3 regions of the Hymenobacter tibetensis genome follow, and region 1 is predicted to be linked to each of the others. Evidence: riboswitches for the same ligand, from Rfam matches in the RefSeq annotation. Region 1 holds a riboswitch; each other region holds the start of a gene.
What was found. Region 1 has a riboswitch for S-adenosylmethionine ahead of MTX78_RS02135 (ATP-grasp domain-containing protein). Riboswitches for the same ligand answer to the same signal wherever they lie in the genome.
Positions count from the first base shown of each region.

Region 2: linked by a shared signal. The riboswitch ahead of MTX78_RS09115 (phosphoadenylyl-sulfate reductase) and the one ahead of MTX78_RS02135 (ATP-grasp domain-containing protein) in region 1 are both predicted to bind S-adenosylmethionine.
Region 3: linked by a shared signal. The riboswitch ahead of MTX78_RS20170 (O-acetylhomoserine aminocarboxypropyltransferase/cysteine synthase family protein) and the one ahead of MTX78_RS02135 (ATP-grasp domain-containing protein) in region 1 are both predicted to bind S-adenosylmethionine.

Region 1 covers NZ_CP094669.1:531,015-538,249, reverse strand. Annotated here, with positions in the region: gene MTX78_RS02160 (sugar MFS transporter) at 1-389, shown strand, start outside; gene MTX78_RS02155 (LacI family DNA-binding transcriptional regulator) at 503-1,564, shown strand; tRNA gene MTX78_RS02150 (tRNA-Thr) at 1,784-1,856, shown strand; gene MTX78_RS02145 (PAS domain-containing sensor histidine kinase) at 2,141-3,226, shown strand; gene MTX78_RS02140 (LLM class flavin-dependent oxidoreductase) at 3,364-4,389, opposite strand; gene MTX78_RS02135 (ATP-grasp domain-containing protein) at 4,392-5,396, opposite strand; SAM riboswitch class I at 5,814-5,905, opposite strand; gene MTX78_RS02130 (Y-family DNA polymerase) at 6,002-7,235, opposite strand, start outside.
Region 2 covers NZ_CP094669.1:2,296,004-2,303,238, forward strand. Annotated here, with positions in the region: gene MTX78_RS09105 (sulfate adenylyltransferase subunit 1) at 1-391, opposite strand, end outside; gene cysD (sulfate adenylyltransferase subunit CysD) at 484-1,395, opposite strand; gene MTX78_RS09115 (phosphoadenylyl-sulfate reductase) at 1,512-2,291, opposite strand; SAM riboswitch class I at 2,623-2,714, opposite strand; gene MTX78_RS09120 (lipopolysaccharide biosynthesis protein) at 3,010-4,494, opposite strand; gene MTX78_RS09125 (DUF7033 domain-containing protein) at 4,549-5,916, opposite strand; gene MTX78_RS09130 (hypothetical protein) at 5,971-7,235, opposite strand, start outside.
Region 3 covers NZ_CP094669.1:5,007,321-5,014,555, reverse strand. Annotated here, with positions in the region: gene MTX78_RS20180 (aliphatic sulfonate ABC transporter substrate-binding protein) at 1-200, opposite strand, end outside; gene MTX78_RS20175 (homoserine O-acetyltransferase family protein) at 242-1,273, opposite strand; gene MTX78_RS20170 (O-acetylhomoserine aminocarboxypropyltransferase/cysteine synthase family protein) at 1,536-2,924, opposite strand; SAM riboswitch class I at 3,291-3,404, opposite strand; gene MTX78_RS20165 (LysM peptidoglycan-binding domain-containing protein) at 3,742-4,032, opposite strand; gene MTX78_RS20160 (hypothetical protein) at 4,275-4,682, shown strand; gene MTX78_RS20155 (lysylphosphatidylglycerol synthase transmembrane domain-containing protein) at 4,807-5,895, opposite strand; gene dxs (1-deoxy-D-xylulose-5-phosphate synthase) at 6,185-7,235, shown strand, end outside.

The DNA.
Region 1 (7,235 bases):
GTGCTTATCTGCTCAACAAGTTTGCTCCTACTAAACTGCTTGCTTTTAATGCAATTGGTGCAGTAATACTAGTACTCATTTCTATTAATACTTCGGGGACTGTAGCTATGTGGAGCCTACTGGCTGTGGGGCTGATGAACTCACTGATGTATCCCACCATTTTCACGCTAGCTGTGGCTGGCTTAGGCCGTCATACCGAGCAGGCCTCCGGTTTGCTTTGTACAGCCATTGTAGGTGGAGCACTCGTGCCGTTACTGTTTGGCTTCATTGCCGACAATAATGGGTTGCGCATTGCCCTGCTGCTCCCCATTGTGTGCTACCTGTACGTGATGTGGTACGGTCTGCGGGGCAGCCGCCGGGCTGTTCCAGCTACCCAACAGCCGGCTTAAGGCGGAACCTGCACCAGGGTTCGATTACGTGACTCCAAGATATTTCTACGTGCAAGGGCTACCAGTCTGGTAGCCCTTGTTACTGTATTCGCTAGCTGAACTGCAGCTACTCCATGGCTACTACCCTAAAAAAAACATCTCTCACCGACCTTGCCCGGCAGCTACACCTAGCACCTTCCACGGTGTCGCGGGCGCTGGCCGACCAAGACGGCATCAGCGAGGCCACGAAAGCTCGCGTACGAAAGCTCGCCCAGGAGCTGCATTACTTGCCTAACCACCTCGCGGCATCCTTGCGCAAAGGCCGCAGCAATACGCTGGGCGTGATTGTGCCGCACATCAACGGATACTTCTTTCCGGCCGTGATGAACGGCATCGAAAAGGTAGCCAGCGAGGCTGGCTTCAACGTGATGATGTGCCAATCCAATGAAGAGCTGCGCCGAGAGCAGCAGAACATCGGCACGCTGCTGGCCGCTCAAGTAGAGGGCATCTTGCTTTCCGTATCGGCTACCACCTACGAAGATGACCAGCACCTAGAGCAGGTTCGGCGGCAAGGTACCCCCCTGGTTTTCTTTGACCGGGTGCCAGACCTAGCCCAGAGCACCGCCGTGGTTCTCGACGACTTTCAGGGAGCCTACCAAGCTGTAACGCACCTGATTGAGCAAGGCTGCACCCGCATTGCGCATCTGGCCGGGCCGCAGCACCTCAACACCAGCCGCAACCGGTACTTGGGCTACATGGAGGCGCTGCGGGCTCATGGCCTACCAACCGATGAGCGGTGGACGTATGCGCTGTCGGCGTCCACGTTGCAGGCGGGGCGGGTTGGTATGCAGCACCTGTTGGCGCTGGATACTCCTCTGGATGCCGTATTCGCCTCCTATGCTTTCTCCGCTGCCGGAGCCCTAGAAGTGTTGCTGGAACGTGGAATACGCGTGCCGCAGGACTTGGCGCTTGCCTGCTTTAGCAACGAGCCCTTCACCACCATGACGCAGCCGCACCTGACCGCGGTGGACCAACAAGCCGAGCACATGGGCGCAACGGCCGTTCGGTTGCTGTTACAATTGCTAGAGCGTGGCCCCGACTATAGTCCGCCCCACATCGTGCTGAAGCCTGAGCTGCAAATCCGCAACTCCTCGCTGCATCTAACGCGGGAGAACCGGATGCCGCAGGTGGCGTAATTGCTCGGTCTGCTTGTCGGCTAGCTTATTAGCGCAACTAGTGTGCCCTCGTCACAGATCAGCTACAAGACAAGCTGTGGCGGGGGCACCTTGCTTGCCGTCGGCTATGAGAAGAATGGCTCATCTGGCAGGAGCGCTGAAAAAATTGCTGTAAGCTATAGCCGTTTTTCAAATCCTGCCTATCTTTGCTGCCCCGCGGGAAATGCCCGGCGGGAAATTGCCTCTTTAGCTCAGTTGGTAGAGCAGCTCATTCGTAATGAGCAGGTCGTTGGTTCGAGTCCAATAAGAGGCTCTCCTATAAAAGCCCGAAAAATTGCTTCCAAGACAAGCAACTTTTCGGGCTTTTACTTTTCTATATATAGCAGCTTCAACCAAGAAGACCTCGCCAAGCTAGGGTGCCAGCACCACACCCGGTTACCTATACTCCGTTGTTCCTGCCAGCAGGCAACCAACCACCCATAAAATTTCAGTACGGGTTGGCTTATACAAGCCAATTACCGTCTCAGCGGGTGGCTTCTTATCTGTGCAACACGAAAGTGTTATGCAAGTGTACTTTTGGATACTTAATATTGCCGCATGCCCGACTATCCGCTCTTGTTTCGCACTTGGCTAGACCGTAGCAGTACGGTGTATTTCGCCTACGATGTAGCCGAACGCCGGGTCGCGTACGTGAGCCCAGCCTACGAGCAGGTAATTGGGGGCACGGCGGCAGACGTGAACGAGGACCTTCCCACTTGGCTAGCCCAGATTCATCCCGACGACCGCCAGCTTCTAAACCAGCAACTAGAGCTGGTTTTGGGTAATGACCTGGTGCAAAATGTAGAAGTGCGCGTTCTGCATTCCGAGGAAGAAACCCAGTGGCTGGAGCTTTCTGCCTGCAAGGAGCAGCTTCCCGACGGCACGCTCTATCTGACCGGGACTATCGAGGATATCAGCCGGGCAAAAGCAGACAGCCTGAACGCACAGAAATTCAACGCCAAGAAGAACGCCACGCTGGAAATCCTCTCGCACGACTTGGCCACTCCTTTTGTGCTGCTGCAGCAACTAACGCAGCACTTGAAGTCGCAGTTTGTGGCTACCGACGAAACGAACCTGCACTTGATAGGGCTGATGGAGCGCACTTGCTCGGACGGCTTAACGTTGATTCGGGAGTTTGTGGACCAGGAGTTTCTGGAATCCGCCAGCATACAGCTCAAGCGGGAGCGGACCAATCTGGTGGACTGGATAGGCACCATACTGGAAGAATATCAACGCTCGGCGCGGCGCACAGATCTGCGGTTTGAATTTCGGGCGCTAGCGCAGACTATTTACGTAAGTCTGGACGTCAACAAATTCGAGCAGGTGATTAACAACCTGATTTCCAACGCCATCAAGTTCACTCCGGATGGGGGCACCATTGCGGTGGAAGTATCGCGCCGCAATGGGTGGGCCGTGGTTACGGTGGCGGACTCGGGCATAGGCATACCCGAGCACCTACACCCCGTGCTCTTCGACAAGTTCACCAAGGCCCGCCGGCCCGGCTTACGCGGCGAAAAAACAACTGGCTTGGGTATGTCTGTCATACAAACCTTGGTCGAGTTGCATGAGGGCTCTATCCGGTTTGTAAGCGCTGAAAACCAGGGCACCACGTTCACTATTGAGATACCTGCATTGCCCGCCTAGCAGGCAGTGCGGAGCCTTCACACACAAACCGCCGGAGCACCCGCAACTTATGCGAAGGCGCTCCGGCGGTTTGCGTTAGGAAACACTAGCAGAAAGACGCGCTACGAGAAGTAACGCTCCGTTTCTTGGCAGGCCGCTTAAGCCAACACCTGGATAACGGCTTCCGAAAAACGCTCCATTTCCTCGAGTTGCGGGCTGCACTGCAGCAAAAACAAGTCTACCCCTACGGCCTCAAAGGCGGCAATGCGCTCGGCTACTTGGTCGGGGGTGCCGGTGAGGCCGGAACGCAGGCCCCGGTTCGATACTGAGTAGTCTTGCAACGAAACTTGGTTTTCTAGTTGCGTACCCGCCAGCCACTGCTGGTAGTTTTTGTAGCCCGCAGCCGAGCCTTGCACGTTGGTGATGCGCTCCAGTTCCTTTTTCACTTCTTGCTCGGTGTTGCGCACAATGGAGTAGGCGGCCACGCCAAACTTCATGCGCGGCAACCCCAGCTTTTCGCGTCGCTCGCTCAAGTCCTGAATGCGGCGGCCGATGGCTGCCGGGTCGTCGCCGTGCATAACGTAGCCGTCGCACTGAGTGGCAATCAGGTTTTTGGCGGCTTCCGATTCGCCGCCCGCGTACAGGAATGGCCGCGGGCGTGACACTGGCTTGGGCTGCAAAATAGAGTCCGTCACTTTGTAGAACTTGCCTTCGAAGGTGAAGTGGTCTTGCTTCCAGAGGTTGTCTACTACGTGCAGCCACTCAGCCGTGCGGGCGTACCGGTCGTCGTGCTGCTCGAAATGCACGCCGTACTTCTTGGCCTCATCCTGCCACCACGACGATACCACATTCAACGACAGCCGGCCACCACTGATGTGGTCGATGTTGGCGGCTTGCTTGGCCAGCAACGCCGGCGAGTGGAACGTAGGCCGCACAGCCACCATCAGCTCTATTTTCTTGGTAACGGCGGCCAAGGCGGCGGCAGTGCTCCACGCATCCAGCGAAGGTGCTTCCTCGCCTTTGATGTCGTTGAGGTTTAGCTCGGCAATCAGAGACAGGTCGTAGCCCAGGTCTTCGCTACGCTGGGCCAGCGTTTTCACGTAGTCCCAGTCGGCGCGCATGTTTTCGTCTTCTACATTGCGCAGCCACCCGCCAAAAACGGGCATCCAATATCCGTATCTCATGGCTACGCAACGAGGTGATGAGGATCCGAGGAAACAAGCTCAGCAACAGAACCAGCAGGCAATTGCGTTTCCAGATAATCTACGAAGCGGGCGTAGGGGTCGAAGCCCACTACGTTCACGGCATCAGCCACGAAGTTGGATAAGGCGTTGATGTCGTAGAAGAGCACGTCGCCGGTGCGGTCATCAATCAGGTACTCGATACCCCCCACATCGATTTTGGCGGTGGCCACGATGCGCTCCACGGCCTCAATTACTTCGGCTGGGGGCGTAAATGCTTCCACTTGAATGCCTTTCTTGGGCGCTTCCGTCAGGCAGAACTCTGCTGACTGCTCTTCCGGAATCTGGCAAATTTCAGCGGGGCACAGGTTGAAGCTTTCGCCGGTGGTATACACCTTCATAGCGTACAAAAACTTGCCGTTCAGCGTCTCGACGCGGTGAATATTGCCGCCGCGGGGCGTCACGTACTCCTGCACCAAGGCAGTTTGGTCGATGCCTAGGTCGATTTGGTTGGCTTCAACGGCAGCTTGCACGCCTTCCAGCGTATCGAAGCGGATAATGCCAGCACCGCTACCACCAATGTTCACCTTCACCACAATGGGGAACTGCAGTTGTTGAGCGGCATCCGCAATGCGCGAGGCGTGGTTCACGACAAACGACTTCGGGTACTTCAACCCCAGCGAGGCAAACAACGAGAGTTGACGGGCTTTGTTGGTTTCGATGCTGGTAGCTACCGTACCGTTGATGATGCGGACGCCCAAGCGCTCCAGATGCGTGGCAAAGCCCGCCGTATGAAAAATACCCTGGCCGTGGCCGCGCAGATAAGCCGAAGAACTCATCCGGTTCACTACCAGCGCGTAGCGGCTCTCGGTTTCCGAGGGGTCGAACAGGTGGTGAGCAGCGTCAATCTTTTCGTAGGGGAGCCCCCGGCGGTCTAGCTCCGCAAATAGCGGCTTGAACCACTCAGGATGTTCGTAATAGATGCCAATTGGCTTGGAGGAGACAGACATGGAGAAGAGAGGGTTGAGAGAACAAAGAATCAGGAAAACAGCGCAGCCTTATAGCTGCGCAAACAACAGAACTACTTAAGGGAGGGTTGCACTACGCAGTAATTACCAAGCTACTAGCAAGGCAGAACCAACCGTAACAGACAAAGGCGGAATGCAGAAAGGAACGGCAGGCAGTAGCTTACGCCGCACATTTACCAGCTAGAGGTGCTTAAAGCACTTGCCGCGCCACGAGGCCAAGTGTACTGGCCAGGCATGCCCCAACACACGACGGGTAACGCGAGGAAATGGTACCAGCAAAAACGCTTGCTACTTGCTGCCTACACCTGCTCAACAACAGCAGCCACAACACCCATGCTGTACAGCAAAGACGGTAGCGAAAGAGGCAACGGTGTTGATGAAGCGTTTCACGGCAACTTGTTTTTATATGGTCAGGACTTGGCACCGTTTCGGATCATCCGATGGTTGCCGGCGCTTCGTCGAGCCTGTCTCTCCACGCCTCTGTATAAAAACAATCCTTTGGGGTAAAGAATTGATGGGACAAAGGTAAATCTACCCTGCCGAGAAATCAAATAAGAGAGTTTGCCAAAGCAACGAGTGGCCACAGCCTACCCTATTTCCCACAGCTCGTTCCAGGAAGTGGTGCGGGCAAGGCTACAGAGGTTTTTCTGCCCCAGCCAAGGCGCTGGCTTGCCTTTTGGCGGCACAGCAGTGGCTACCTGTACGCAGTTTTGGCCGAAGCGCCCGTTGAGCTGATCGAGCTTGCGCATAAGCGCAGCCGATTGCGGACGCGTGGTTTCGGGCAATTGCTCGAATAAGCTGAGTTGCGTCTGCCCTTGGTCTTCTAAGCCATCCAGAATAACACCCGCTTTCTTGTATACCAAGCCCGGCCGCCAGAGCTTGCCTAACAGCATACGCGCTGCTCGCACCAGTTCGGTGGTGTCGTTGGTGGGAGTTGGGAGCGTGAGCTGGGTGGAATAGGTGTAAGGCGGTGGCGTCGGCCCGAAACGGTTTTGACTGATAAAAACCGTCAGGATATAGGTCTTTGAGCCTTGCGCGCGCAACTTGCTCGCCGCACGGGAAGTGAAGCTCGCCACGGCGCCCAGCAAATCGTCGAAGTGCGACAGGGGCCGGCCGAAGCTACGGGTACAGGCAATGCTCTTGCGTGCCAGCGTACCATCTTCACTTGGGTGCAGCTGGTGGCACGGCTGCCCCTGAAGTTCTCGCACCAGCCGGGCGCCTACCACGCCTCCCATGTGTTTGCGGGCCCAGGCTTCCGAGCAACGCGCCAAGTCGGCGGCCGTGACAAGGCCCAAGTCGCGTAGTTTCTGGCCGTATTGGCGGCCAACGCCCCACACGTCTTCCACGGCCACCTGATTGAGGGCCCACCACTGCTGCTCCCCCGACGCAAGCATTGCTACCCCGTTGAGCGCTGGGTGCTTCTTAGCTATGTGGTTAGCCAGCTTAGCCAGCGTTTTGGTGGGGGCAATGCCGATGCACGTAGGAATATGGGTGCGCTGCTTGACCTGCTTGCGGATTTCCTGCGCAAACTCCAGCAGCTTGGGTTGGCCCTCGTAGCCGGCTTCCATGCCGTGCAGCCCCAAAAAGGCTTCGTCAATCGAATAAATTTCCACTTCGGGCGCAACGGACGCCAGGTAGCTCATTACCCGGTAGCTCATGTCGCCGTACAGCGCGTAGTTTGAGGAGAATACCTGCACTTGGTGTTCCTCGATAAGTGGCCGTGCCTGAAAAAAGGGAGCCCCCATCTTCAAGCCCAGGGCCTTGGCCTCCGCGGAGCGCGAAACGATACAGCCGTCGTTGTTGCTGAGCACTACCACCGGC
Region 2 (7,235 bases), 1.8 Mb from region 1:
CGAGCAAAGCCGCTACCAGCGTATGGCGGCGCGTTTGCTCTACTACACCTTGGCGGGCGTCCACTAGCACAATGGCCAAGTCGGCGTTGCTGGCACCCGTCACCATGTTGCGGGTGTACTGCACGTGGCCCGGCGCATCCGTGATGATGAATTTGCGCCGCGGCGTAGTAAAGTATTTATAGGCGACATCAATGGTGATGCCCTGTTCCCGCTCGGCTCGTAAGCCGTCGGTTAGCAAGGCCAAATCCACGGTGCCTTGCACAGTAGGCCGGTTTTCCAGCGCCGCCAGCACATCCAACGACACCGAATCGGAGTCGTAGAGCAGGCGGCCAATGAGCGTGCTTTTGCCGTCGTCGACGCTGCCGCAGGTGATGAATCGGAGAAGGTCCATGAGGTGAAATTGTGAGTTTGTGAAATTGTGAGTTCGTCGTGCTGGCGAGGCGTGAAAGCAATTCACAACCTCACCCTTCACAACTTCACCACTTAGAAATAGCCGTTGCGTTTGCGGTCTTCCATGCCGGCTTCCGAAATGTTATCGTCGAGACGGGTAGCGCCTCGTTCGCTCACTTTGGCCAGCAACAAATCCTGAATGATGTCTTCCACGGTGCTAGCGTCGCTTTCCACGGCGGCCGTGCAGGTAGAGTCGCCCACAGTGCGGAATCGCACTTGCCGGGTCACGATTTCGTCTTCCTCGTCGAGCTGCAAGTGCTCGGATAAGCCCAATAGTTGGCCGCTCGGCAGCACCACGCAAGTCCGCTCGTGGCCGAAGTAGATGTCGGGAAGGCTGATGTTTTCGCGCTGGATGTAGCGCCACACGTCGAGCTCGGTCCAGTTGGAAATCGGGAAAACCCGCACGTTTTCGCCTTTCTGGATACGGCCGTTGTACACGTTCCACAGCTCCGGGCGCTGGCGCTTGGGGTCCCACTGCCCGAACTCGTCGCGGACCGAGAAGATGCGCTCTTTGGCACGGGCTTTCTCTTCGTCGCGCCGGGCCCCGCCGATGCAGGCGTCAAACTCAAATTCCTCGATTACCTCCAGCAGCGTGTAAGTCTGGAGCGGGTTGCGGCTCGGAAACTTGCCACCTGGCTCGCGTAGGCGCTGCCGCTTGATGGTGTCTTCCACGCTGCGCACAATTAGCTTCTCGCCTAGTTCTGCAGCCAGTTGGTCGCGGTAGGCGAGCACCTCCGGGAAGTTGTGGCCGGTATCCACGTGCACCAGCGGGAAAGGGAAGCGGCCCGGGCGGAACGCTTTTTCGGCAAGCCGCGTGAGAACGATGGAGTCTTTACCGCCCGAGAAAAGCAGCGCCGGCCGCTCAAATTGGCCAGCTACTTCCCGCAGGATGTGAATGGCTTCGGCTTCCAGCCGGTCGAGGTAATCGAAGGAGTGCGCACTCATGGTTTCTAGGATTTGCTGATGCGGCACCGGAAGGTCAAGTAGCATGGCTTTTGATGATTTCGGTGCCGGATAGAAGGGTCTGGAGCAAGCGCTCCAGAATAGTTATGAGAGGAGAATTAGTGCTGCTTTTCAACCGGCTCTACCACCGGGTCGGGCCCGTCGTGGTGGGCGGTGGTGGAGTGTAGGCCGCATTCCTTGGCAGAAAGGTCTTCCCACCACCAGCGGCCGGCCCGAAAATCTTCGCCAGGCTTGATGGCGCGGGTGCAGGGTGCACACCCAATGCTCACGAAGCCTTGCTTGTGCAGCGGATTCACCGGAATGCCGTTCGCTTGGGCGAAATCCACCGCTTGCTCCCACGTCCAGTCGAAAAGTGGGTGAATCTTGGTGAGGTTGTGGGCAGCGTCCCATTCCACCGGGTCCATGGTTTGCCGGTTCTGCGACTGCTCAGCCCGGATACCCGTTACCCACGCGGCTTGGCCCGCCAGCGCCCGGTTTAGGGGCTCTACCTTGCGGATGTAGCAGCACTCCTTGCGGTTTTCAACGCTTTCGTAAAAGCTGTTGGGACCTTTGGTGCGCATCAATTCTTCCACGCTTTCCTGGCGCGGGTGAAAGACCTCAATCGGCTGCTGATACTTGAGCAGCGTCTTGTTCCAGGTGGAGTAAGTTTCCTGAAAGTTGCGCCCCGTATCTAATGTGAACACCTTGATGGGTAGCTCGTTTTCAAAGATTAGATGGCTGATAATCTGGTCTTCCAAGCCGAAGGAAGTAGAGAAGACCGCCTTTTCGGGGAAGTGCTTGGCTACGAGGCGTAGCCGCTCCAAGGCAGAAGCTGACGGTAGCTGAAGGCGAAGGTCGTCCAGCACGGGAACGGCCAACACGGCAGAGGCTGTGGGCATGAAAAGAAATGAGAGAGGAATTTGCCGCGGCGGCAAGGGTCCAGCCGGAGGATAGCTTTGGAAGTGCCAGGATGCTCATGCACCGCTGAAACCAACCGAAAGCGAAAAGCGGAGTGTACGGATACGGGGTAGAGCTACGCGTAAAAGCGTATCAGCTCACCACATTCAGCGCACAAACCAAGAAAAAGAGAGGGGTGCGCTACTCCTAACAACAGCAACCAAAAGCCACGGTCATACAGACGGGGCTTGCCATGCCACAACACCCATGCTGTACAGCAGAGAAGGTGGCAGAAATGGCGGCAGTGTTGATGAAGCGTTTCACGGCAACTTGTTTTTATATGGTCAGGACTTGGCACCGTTTCGGATCATCCGATGGTTGCCGGCGCTTCGTCGAGCCTGTCTCTCCACGCCTCTGTATAAAAACAATCCTTTTGGGGGTAAAGAATTGATACTGCAAAGGTAGTGGCGGAAATTTTATACTTCCAAATTTATTTATTATTGCCTACTACAAGGAAGTGCCGCCTTCTGTTTTGGTGGCAGCATCTTGGTGGCCTTTTGTACCGGTAAATCTTGCTGTCAGACACAGGAAGCCCAATTATTAGTTCCTCCAGGGAATATGTACTTCGTTATAAGGCACTACTAGCTAATAGCGGATTAGCAGCTAAATGTGGTATTTCAATAACTTAAAACAACTAGGTCAGAGGGTAGAATCAATGCATCAAGCATTAGGACGCACCCGGCGAAGTGCCGTTTGCAGGATTTCTCGTACCTGTGGCTCTGCGTTAGTAGCTAGTAGTAGCCCACCGTAAAGCACCGTCAGCACCACTGAGCGTAGCAGCATCGTAACCAGCAACGAATGCATGAACGGCACCAACCACGCCACAACGCCCGCAGTAGCAGCCAGTAGCAGAATCAGCGGCACGCGCTTGTCGAAGGGCTGTAGCCCGAAATTGTGCCAGACAAACCAGGTACGTGCGATGTTGATGACCACCAACGAAACCGCAGCGGCCACTGCTGCCCCCGTTAGGCCCATACGCGGAATCAACAGCAAGTTCATAAGCACCGTAGCCAAAGCCAGCGACACGTTGAAAATCAAATCGTAACGGTAGCGCGGCGACGTAACGACAATGAGCCCATTGAGGCCGGTTATGCCGTCGAAGAGCCGGCCCGCCAACAGGATAAACACGGCGGTGGTGCCGGCAGCGTAGGCTGGTTTCATTTGACCAAATATGAAATCCAAATTCAGCGCGATGCCGAGTGCTAGATAGCAGCCAAGCACAGTGTTTAGGCGGGTGGTGCGCTGGTAGAAGTCGGCCATGCGAGGGAGGTCGTTGTTTTTCCAATACTCGGCTAGCAGCGGAAACGCAATCTTGTAGAGGGCACGAAACGGCAAAACCAGCGCCGTACTAATGAAAAAAGCGGTGCTGTAAATGCCCACCGCTTGCAAATCCAGCTTGGCACCTACCATCAGCGAGTCGATACTGGATATTACTACGCCCGACACGTTGCCTAACAGCGCAAACGCCCCGAAGCCAAGCATCTCGCGCAGCGGGCGCACCCGCAATACCGCCGATGTAGGTTGCAAGTGCAACTCGCCAATGGAAGCCGTGTAGACTGTCAGCAGCAAAGCAATGCCCCCAAGTGCGCCCACGTACCAGAGCACATAGCCGTGGAAATCAAGGTAACTACCAGCAAACAAGAGTGCCCCGGCCGTAACGAGCAGCCGCAAAACGATTTCCTGCGTGAAGGAAGAGAAAGCCGTGTGATACAGGGCTTTGAGGTAGGCGTCCTGTAGATTGATCAGCAAGACAAACAGGGTCAAAACCAGTCCCCAGGTGTAGTAGCGGCCTAGTAGCGTTGCGTCATCAAGGTACCAGTGCAGAACCAGGGGCCGGCCTAGCAGATATAATACCGTGATTAAAACAAAACCTAGCAGCGGCACTCCTAACAGAAACGGCAGGAACCCATGGTGCCCACTTTCTGGCTTGCGGAAATACGGGAAAAACCGCACGCCCATGTTGCCAAATCCAAACGCCGACACCTGCGCAAACATGGTAGCCAGCGCCATTAGCACGCTGGTTAAGCCTATCTGTTTCGGCTCTAGCACCTTCGGCAGCACCAACACCGTGTTCACAAAGCCTAGGCCCAAGCCCGCGTAAGAAATAATGGTATTGCGCAGCCCCTGCCGCTGAACTATGCCCAAAACAATAAGAAGCTAGAAGTTGGGAGACAGAAGACAGAAAGAAGAAAATGACTCCTAGCTTCTGTTTCCTAGCTCCTGTAAAATGTCCCGGCCGTTGACGAAGGCGGTATTGCGGCTGCGAAGGTACTGCATCAACTCGGCGAACTGGCGCGGACCGGTCGTTTCGTTAGCTGGGTCGAAGTGGTCGTTGTGCCAAAGCAGGGTGCAGACGCCGCCAAACCGCTCGATTTCCTGAAACATGGGCAGTAGAGCCGGCAGAATTTCGTGGGGAGCTAACTGCAAGTAGTTGGGGTGATGCAGCGTAGCGTCCATCACGTTGAGCGGAATTTCAAGGAAAGTACAAGCCCTGCCCTGCGTAAAATCGAAAGGACGGAAGGGCAGGCAATAAGAATTGCGAAAGCCGAAGTGTTCGGCAAAGCCCAAGGTAGAATCGTAGGCGAAACCAGCTTCTACTACTACTGCCGGCGTGCGGCGCGGTTCCCAACTTAGGTAGTGGAATCGGTTGCCGGATGCAGAAGCGGGCATTTGTGCTTGCTCGCGCACCAAGTGCTGCTGGTCAACGGAAGTGCCAATGCTTCCGTGAACTGCCACTTCCCCCCCGTGTTTTACAAGCGCCTTGAAACGCCACTGCAGCGCTGTTGCCGCTAATTTATAATCCGCATTGGGTGTGCCATTGCTCGCACGGCGGTGCTCGGGCAGCAAAAAGAACGTGCTCTTAGCATCATACCCCGCTACGGTTTTCTGCACTAACTCCAAGTTGTCCCAAGTATCCGACTTGAGAAAACGCTGCCATAGAAGTTTCCCAAATCTTAGCAAGTTGCCACGGTGTAAAGCAGCTTTGGCAGGCGCTTTCCAGGCGCTGTGTAACGCGTCTATGTCGTGGGTGATGAACGTTGCAAAGGGCGCCTCATTAATCCAGCGGCGCGGTTGCAATGATTGACCTGCTACGTGCTCAATGGCCGTCTTCAGGATATCAAAATAGTAATTCACTACCGGTACTGCCACAAAGCCATAGCGGTGCTGCACGCTGGCGGTGTAAGGAAAACGACCGTGCTGGTCTCGCTCGTTCGAGAAATATTCCTGCCAACCGCTGAGCAAGTAAAAAGCTGCCGAAATCAGGTCGGCATTGATTCGGGCGCGGTTAGCTGGTAAGAGCTCAAGTAACGGCTGCTCCGGATTTAAGTCGAAAAAAACTGGCAGCACCTGGTCTTGCCATTCGCGTGAAGTAGGAGTGGGGGGGTACGGGTTCTGGCGAGAGAAAAAGTCGCCGGCACCATCAACTATTTCTACCTGCGGCTGTTGGTGGGCATACCCAATAGAAACTTCGGGTACCTCTGCATATGCCTGCCGAAAATGACGCAGCACATACGCTAGCCGGGCTTCGGTAGAAATAGGGGCACTAGTTGGTAGAGGTGGAAGCATAAGGAAATCGTCGCTAACGCACCTGTTTGACTGGCAGGTAGCACAAGCTACAGCTTACGCCATAGTTTTCAGCCACTCCTCCAACAGCCGTGCCGCCCGTTCACGGCTATGCCCCTCGTCGGGAGTGCCCAGAGTGGCGTTGTAATAAATGGCGCGGCGGTAAATGTCAATGGGTTTGTGAAGTGTATATTTTGCGAGCAATGCAGCTAGCTCGGGCAACGTATTCGCTCTTTCTATCAGGTTGTGCGCCACATAGCCATAATAGTCATCGGTGTGAGTGTGGGTATTGAACCGATAATAAAAGCTGACCACGTTCAGCAAGGTGGCTTCGAGGTGGGTACTGGTGTCGGCGGCAATAAGAGCATCTTGTTTGGTTAGAAACTCGAATACGCTTTCCTGTTTGGCGTTGGAAAACAGCAACTGTGGATGCTGCGCCTGCAGAAAATTAAAGTCTCGCGTATCGCTAGGGTGGGCCCGGAAGGTAAAGGCGAGGTCTGGGAACTTCGATACCAGATAGGTGAGAGTTGTCGTCAGGGCCTCGGTTTCGTCGTGCACGTTGCAAGCCAGCCCTACGCGCTGCACATTGGGGCGCTGGTTCTTGGTCTGTAGAAACTGATCAGCTTTCGGCATCCCCACTAATTCTACCCAACCTTCTATAGGGCCGCACTGCCGGTATTTGTCTAGCGCATCCTGGCCTTCAAGCAAGCTTAAATCAAAACCAAGTGGCGGAAAGTTGGTGCTCACACTAGCGTGCTGTACGTAAGCAGTAGGTACGCCTTCGGCACGACAAGCTAAAAGCAGCGCACGAGTATCATCATTGTGGTCATTAGCAAACACAACGGCCCGTGGCTGGTAGTACCGAAGCGCCCGGCGGTACACTTCGTAGTAGCCAACAGCACTGAAAACCAAATCAAAAAACCGCCAGGCACGTCGTCCTTCTGTACGCATCAGGCCTACCAGTGCCAACGGGAATTGCCAGTAATACAAGATTTTCCGACGGAGAGAAAGTCGGTTTACCGCCGCGTTGTAACGCCCAATTTGTTTGCTTTGGCCTGCCACCACTACCGCGCTAGGTAGCGTTTGACGCAGGAAATCCAGCGCCTCATAGTTGTTCTGACTGACTACATATAGCCACACCTTGCCATTGAGCGCATCAGGGTTGCGGATGGGCTGAAATACGTTCCCTACTAAGCGCACCGTCAAGTACCCTAGTGCTTTCAGTAGGCGCTTGGCGGGGTTAGCTGGAGATATATTACGTAAAACCCGTGTTGAAAGAGAAGCAAATAGGTCTGTGAAGCGCAGTTGCAGGATGTCGCGCA
Region 3 (7,235 bases), 1.3 Mb from region 1:
TCCAGCCAGCCTTGCTCTTTCAGCACTAGGCTCAACGGATTGTAATAGGCGTAGTCCAGGCGAATGGTGTCGGGCTGTGTGTTTTTGGTCTCACTGCCCGCGCCTCCACATCCGGCCAGCAGCAATAGCAGCAACACCAAGCCTCCCGCAAAGGAGAACGAGCGGGTAGGGTGAGTAGAACGGGGGACAGTAGGGTTCATGAGAAAGTCGCTAGGGATGTATGTGTTGGTCGCGGACAGAATTAATGCGCGAACGTGTAGGCATGAAAGCGCTCCAATAGGTGCGTGATATGAGCTGTTTCAATCAGGAAGCCGTCGTGGCCGAAGCGAGAGTCCATTTCGGCGTACAGGGCGCCCGGAATGTGGCGGGCTATCAGTTGCTGCTCCGCGGGTGGAAACAGCACATCAGAACTGATGCCTACCACCAACGTGCGGGCACGTACGTGGCGCAACGCTGCTGCAACCCCACCGCGTCCGCGCCCTACGTTATGTGAGTCCATGGCCCGCGACAACGCCACATAGGTATAAGCGTTGAAGCGCGCTACTAGCTTATCACCCTGGTACTGCTGGTAAGCGCTGGCCCGAAAGTCGTCGAGCTTTTCGTCGGTGGGTTCCGCTTGGGTTTCCGCATAAGCTCCGTAGCTGCGGTAGCTGAGCAAGGCCATGGCGCGGGCCGCTCGCAATCCTGCGGCTCCGCCTTCGGGTGTGGCGTGGTGATAAGTAGGGTCGGCGAAGATGGCGAGGCGTTGTGCTTCATTGAAGGCAATGCCCCAAGGCGAGTGTTGTGCGTTGGTAGCCAAGAGCACTAAGTTCTCGAAGACGTTGGGCAACTGGATGGCCCATTCCAACGCCTGTTGGCCGCCCAGGGAGCCGCCAATCAGCGTGTGAATCTGCGTTAGTTCCAAGTGCTGGCGCAACTCTTCGTGCGCAGCTACCATGTCGCGGATGGTGAGCAGCGGAAATTGTGCGTAGCGGGGCAAACCCGTCTCGGGAGCCGGCGAAAGGGGGCTGGTACTGCCGTAGTGAGAGCCTATTATATTGGCACACACAATAAACCAATCGGCCGGATCAAAATGGCATTCGGGTCCGAACAACCCCGGCCACCAGCTGAGCACATCGGAGTTAGCGGTAAGGGCATGGCATACCCACACCACGTTGTCGCGCGTGGCATTCAACGTGCCGAAGGTATGGTAAGCGACTTCCACGCCGGTTAGCACTTCGCCGCTTTCCAGCGGCAGAGGCTTAGGTAGGCGGAAGCTTTCAAGGTCAGGCATTGGTTGCTGTTCGAGGGTAGCACGCTAGGTGGAAGGCCCGTAGTGCTACGGGATGATTATATAGACTTTGCAGCAAGTGAATGGGCCGGCAGCGCATCACTACAAATAGCTAGCGGGCTGAGCCGAAACAGCTCAACCCGCGCTATTGTGGGATGGAAGGAGCGGCTCCCTCTCTCACAAAAAAACCGCTGTTCCACCCACGTACTGCACCTGCTGGAAGTGCCCCGCCGTCCTCTCACGACCGGCAGGGCCTACCCTCTCACTAGACTTCCAGCACGGCAGCGTGTTCCACTTCCTGTTCCGGCAATTTGTCGCCCGAAGCGTCAGCCGAATCCACCGACGCAGCATTGCGCACCGCATCGAAGGCCTGCTGCAAATCAGCCTGAATGTCTTCGAAGTGCTCGATGCCTACCGACAAACGCAGCAGTGTTGGCGTTACGCCCGCCGCGCGTTGCTCCTGCTCAGACAGCTGCTGGTGTGTAGTGGCCGAAGGCTGAATGATGAGCGTCTTAGAATCGCCCACGTTTGCCAAGTGGCTAACCAGCTTCAGGTTATCGATAAAATGCGTAGCCGTATCCTTGCTGCCTTTGATGGCGAAGGTGAGGACCCCGCCCGCACCGCGCTTCAGGTACTTCTGGGCCAGCTTGTTGTACGGGCTGCTGTTCAAGCCAGGATAATTAACGGCTTCTACCTGCGGGTGCTGCTCCAGCCAAGTGGCAACACGCAACGCGTTTTCCACGGTACGCTCCACCCGCAAGCTCAGCGTTTCGAGACCTTGGAGCAGCAGGAAGGAGTTGAACGGGCTCTGCGACGAACCGAAGTCACGTAAGCCTTCTACCCGGGCCCGAATAATGAAGGCAATGTTGCCAAACGGTCCGCCTTTGCCGAACACATCGTTGAACACCAAGCCGTGGTAGCCCTCGCTCGGCTCCGTGAACTGCGGGAACTTGCCGTTGCCGAAGTCGTACTTGCCGCCGTCCACAATCACGCCACCGATGCTGGTGCCATGGCCACCAATCCATTTCGTTGCCGATTCCACTACGATGTGTGCTCCGTGCTCCAACGGGCGGAACAAGTAGCCACCCGCGCCGAACGTGTTGTCTACTATCAACGGCAAGTCGTGCTTTTCAGCAATGGCTGCAATTTTTTCGAAATCCGGAATGCTGAAGCTTGGGTTGCCGATAGTCTCCAAGTAGATGGCCTTGGTTTTCTCGTCGATTAGCGCCTCAAAAGTCTCTGGCTTGTCGCCGTCGGCAAAGCGGGCCTCAATGCCCAAGCGTTTGAAAGCTACTTTGAACTGATTATAAGTGCCGCCATACAGGTGCGAGGTGCTCACAAAGTTGTCGCCAACCTGCAGAATGTTGTTGAGCGCAATAAACTGCGCCGCCTGCCCCGATGATACTGCCAGTGCCGCGACACCACCTTCGAGGGCCGCAATGCGCTGCTCGAACACGTCGGTGGTGGGGTTCATCAACCGCGTGTAGATGTTGCCGAACTCCTTCAACGCAAATAGGTTGGCCCCGTGCTCTGCGCTTTTGAAGACGTAGGAAGTGGTTTGATGAATGGGAACAGCACGCGAGCCGGTGGTGGGGTCAGGCTGTTGGCCAGCGTGGAGTTGCAGAGTCTCGAAATGAGGAGTTGGAGCAGACATGATACTGTTGATTTGAGAGTGTATGGTAGGAAGAGGGAGATGTAACTTGCTGATCAACAACACAAAAACGTGCGGTGAGGTGTGCCCTGCACCAGCCGAACGCGCTAGCGTAGGGGTGGCAGAATGTAGCACAGGGGCCTAAGGCGTACCGGTGCTGCTAAGCGGGCAACAAAAAGGGGAGGGGTGCCGGAGCCGTCAGACGACTAACAACAGCAACAACAGGCGCTACAACAGCAGCGCATTCGCATTCGAGGGGCCGGAGCTGCGGCAGACGAAACACGAAAACCCATCGGCAAACCGGCGCGTGAGGCGGCTTGAGCAGATGGGGAGAAGAAGGCGGAATTCGAGTTATTTTTCATGGTACTCAACTTATCTCTCCCGCCGGTAAATACCGGGTCGGGCAGGAATTGGCACCTTTCGCGTCAACGAAGGTTGCCAGTGGGTCAGGGAGCCTGTTCTCTCGCCACTTCTGTATAAATTCTGAAAAACTGCCCCACCGGAAGCGGGGGAGTACCTGGTTGGTGATGCAAATGTAAAACCAGATTTGATATACGCAATACAAACGCAAACTATTTTTTGTTTTCGATCAGCTGATTTTTACTAGATGAAATTGGATGAATGCAATGGCTGATATAGTTGAAAATCAGTTGCATAAACGCATGGCGAATAAATAACGAGCGACTAGGAGATACTATTGCTCCGCCTTGTCTCTATGCTAAGTGCTTCATACAGGAGCTTATTTCCGGAAAATAAAGGCGTAAAAAAAGCCGCTCCTGAAGTGGAGCGACTTTTATAATATATCCAAGAGTGAAATGCTCTAGATTTTCGGTAGGGTCAACACTTGGCCTACTTCGATATGATCGGGGTTGGAGCCAATGATGGATTTGTTGGCGTCGTAAATCTGGTGCCACTTGGCAGCATCACCGTAGTGGTTCTTGGCAATCTTAGACAGCGAATCGCCGCTTACCACTGTGTAGGTCTGGCCTTGGGCAGCAGCGGGCTGCGTAGCTTGGGCAGGGTTGCCAAAGAAATCGGTAGCTCCGCCCGCAGCAGCAGGTTGTACGGGCTTTTTTTCGCCTTCGTTCGAGAGAAAATCAAACAGTCCCATGGTCGTGCGTTGGTTAATGGTGAAAGCAGAACGCAGCTCATCTGTGTGCAGTTGATGGCCACGGTGTCAGGCCTCATACGCTGGTGCAGACAAGAAGTTCTGCCTAGGTTAACTTAACCGTAGTAAAGCTGAACATCTTACAGAAACCCGCCGTAAGAGGCGCAAGACCGCATAGGCTTGTGCCTTGCGGTGATGTTGTACTCTCTCCCAATTTCAACCAATTCGCACATCTCATGAAAACGATGCCCTCTCCCTTTCGCTATTTGGCCAGCCTGTTGATGCTGCTGGTGCTGTTCACTTCTGCCTGCGGTAGCAAAGAAGGCAAAGTAGAAGGCGTAAATATGCTGTACGGCACAGAAAGCAAGATCTGGAAAACAGACAAGGAACTGGATGCTACCGGCGACAAAGTGAAGCAAACCGATACTCAGGAAGACGAGCGTATCACTTTCTTCGCCAACGGCCAGTACAATATGACCTCGCCCCAGGGTGCCGTAAACGGCAAATACACCTTCGACCAGGCCGGCAAAACCATTGCCATGACTCCCGATGGCTCGACTACCAGCAACTCGTTCAGCGTAGTTACCCTCACGGACGACAAACTGACGCTGAAAAGTGCTGAAGGTGCTGAACTACGCCTCGAAAAAGAGTAACACTGACAGCCGCTACACTTTAGTAGAAACAAAAAGCCTTTCCACCACGGTGGAAAGGCTTTTTTATTGACTATGAATTCCGGTAGCACTGTTGGTAACAAGCACCGTGAGCTAGGGCTGCCCGCTACGACTGCATAACTGTTTCCGCTTTGCGCGGACCGAATATCCGCGCTATCCAGCGGGGCAAGAACACGGCGCCGAGTACTAGGTACATATAGTACGTAACGAGGCGGTAGAGTAGTACCATGAAGTTGGTCATGGTGGGGGTGCCGATGAACTTGCCGAAAAAAGTAGGAAAAGCCCCTTCGGCAATGCCCGCGCCGCCGGGCGTAATAGCAATCAACAGAATAACTTTATACGTCAGGTTTCGGCCAAAAATCAGCCAGAACTCCGGCCACGTCACATCAATAAAGGCCGAAATCAGGCAGCCAATTACCAGGTAACGAGCGGTCCAGACAAAGGCCGTGCTCAGGGATGCCCGCAGCCAATACTCCCAGCCGTTGCCGCGTAGCTCAGCAGAAGCCAGCACCATTTCGTTGCCCATTTTGTAGGCCTTGCTCCGAAAACGACGAATGCCACGAATGGAGAACAGCCGTACCAGCAGCCGCTTCACCGACTGCGGGTTGAAGAAAATGGCATACATCATCAGCAACGCGTACAAGCTCACGAATACGTAGCTGGTAATGAAGCCAATACGAAGCGTGGTTACCAAGCCGCCTTGCAGGGCTTCGTGCGGGTACAGGGCATCACCCCCAATCCATACCACCAGCGGCACGGTCAGCATATAGTACATGTTGTCGAGCATGGCAGTGGCCATGATGTAGGCCACTGATTTGCCGAGCGGAATACCTTCTTTATGTAAGAGCAGGGGAGCCACGGCAGTACCGCCCACCGCCGACGGCAGCACGCAGGACGAGAATTCCCAGATCATAATGACGTCTAGGGATGCTCGCCAGCTAAGCACGCGTTGGGTGAGGTAGCGGATGCGGTAAACGTAGCCAGCATCACGGGCTACCAGCACCACCAGCATCAGGAGAAGCCAGAGCGGTTTGGCGTTGGCTAAGGGAGCCAAGTCGCCGGGTTTGTAGCTGCGCCAGAACATAAATCCAACCACACTCAGCCCAATCAGCACCGGCAAGACTATCCGCGAGGGGCGAAGCTTATCCAGGAGTTGTTGGTCTTCAGTTTGTTGCTCAGCAGAGGGATGAGGCATGGGAATGCGCAGGAATTGTAGGTCAAAAGTAGGTATTATAGCAGGCAGGGCGTTAAAGAAGCGGTAATTAAGAACGATTTACGCGCTGTGCTTTTGCTAGGTACCTAACGGAAAGTTGTTGTGTTGGCGTGTTAGTTGCGGGTCGACCCAGTTTACAAACCACATGTGAGCTGAACCGCTCAAACAGAAAACCCGTAACTTTGGGTATCGTACGCAACGAGCAGCCGGGGGTATATTAACCTTTCTAGCTTATTGGCTGTTACTTTATTCCCATCTGCTTCCTTTATACATGATTGTCGAACCTGGTGAATTGCTGGCGGCCATAGACTCGCCCGACGACCTGAAAAAGCTCAGCCACGATCAGTTGGTTCAACTGAGCCAGGAGCTACGTCAGTTCATTATTGATACGGTTTCGATTTACGGGGGGCACTTCGGCGCTTCGCTTGGCGTAGTGGAACTAACCGTAGCACTGCACTACGTTTTCAATACGCCCTACGACCAGCTGGTGTGGGATGTGGGCCACCAAGCCTACGGCCACAAAATTCTGACGGGCCGCCGCGACCGGTTTCCAACCAACCGCCGCTACAATGGCATGTCGGGTTTTCCGAAGCGCAAGGAAAGTGAGTACGATGCTTTTGGTGTAGGACACAGCAGTACCAGCATTGGTGCCGCCCTCGGCATGGCCGTAGCTTCCGACTACAAAGGCGAATTCGACCGGCAGCACATTGCGGTTATTGGCGACGGTGCCATGACGGCTGGTATGGCTTTCGAGGCCCTCAACCACGCTGGCGTCACCAATTCCAACCTGCTGGTTATCCTCAACGATAACTGCATGAGCATCGACCCCAACGTGGGCGCGCTCAAAGAATACCTCACCGACATTACCACCTCCCGCACCTATAACAAAGTGCGCGATGAGCTGTGGAACGTGTTAGGCAAGCTCTCGAAATTCGGACCCAACCCGCAGCAGATTGCCCGTAAGGTGGAGTCGGCTATGAAGGCAACGCTGCTCAAGCAAAGCAACTTGTTTGAGGCGCTGAAGTTCCGCTATTTCGGCCCCGTGGATGGGCACGACGTGCAGCACCTCGCCACCATCCTCAACGACCTCAAGAGCATTCCGGGCCCCAAAATCCTGCACTGCGTGACGGTGAAGGGCAAGGGCTATGTACTAGCTGAAAAAGACCAAACGCTGTGGCATGCTCCTGGCCTGTTTGACAAAGTAACGGGCGAAATCAGCAAGAAAACCTACTCGACGCCCCAGCCACCGAAGTATCAGGATGTGTTCGGGCACACCATGATCGAGCTGGCCGAGCAGAACGACAAAATCATGGGCGTGACGC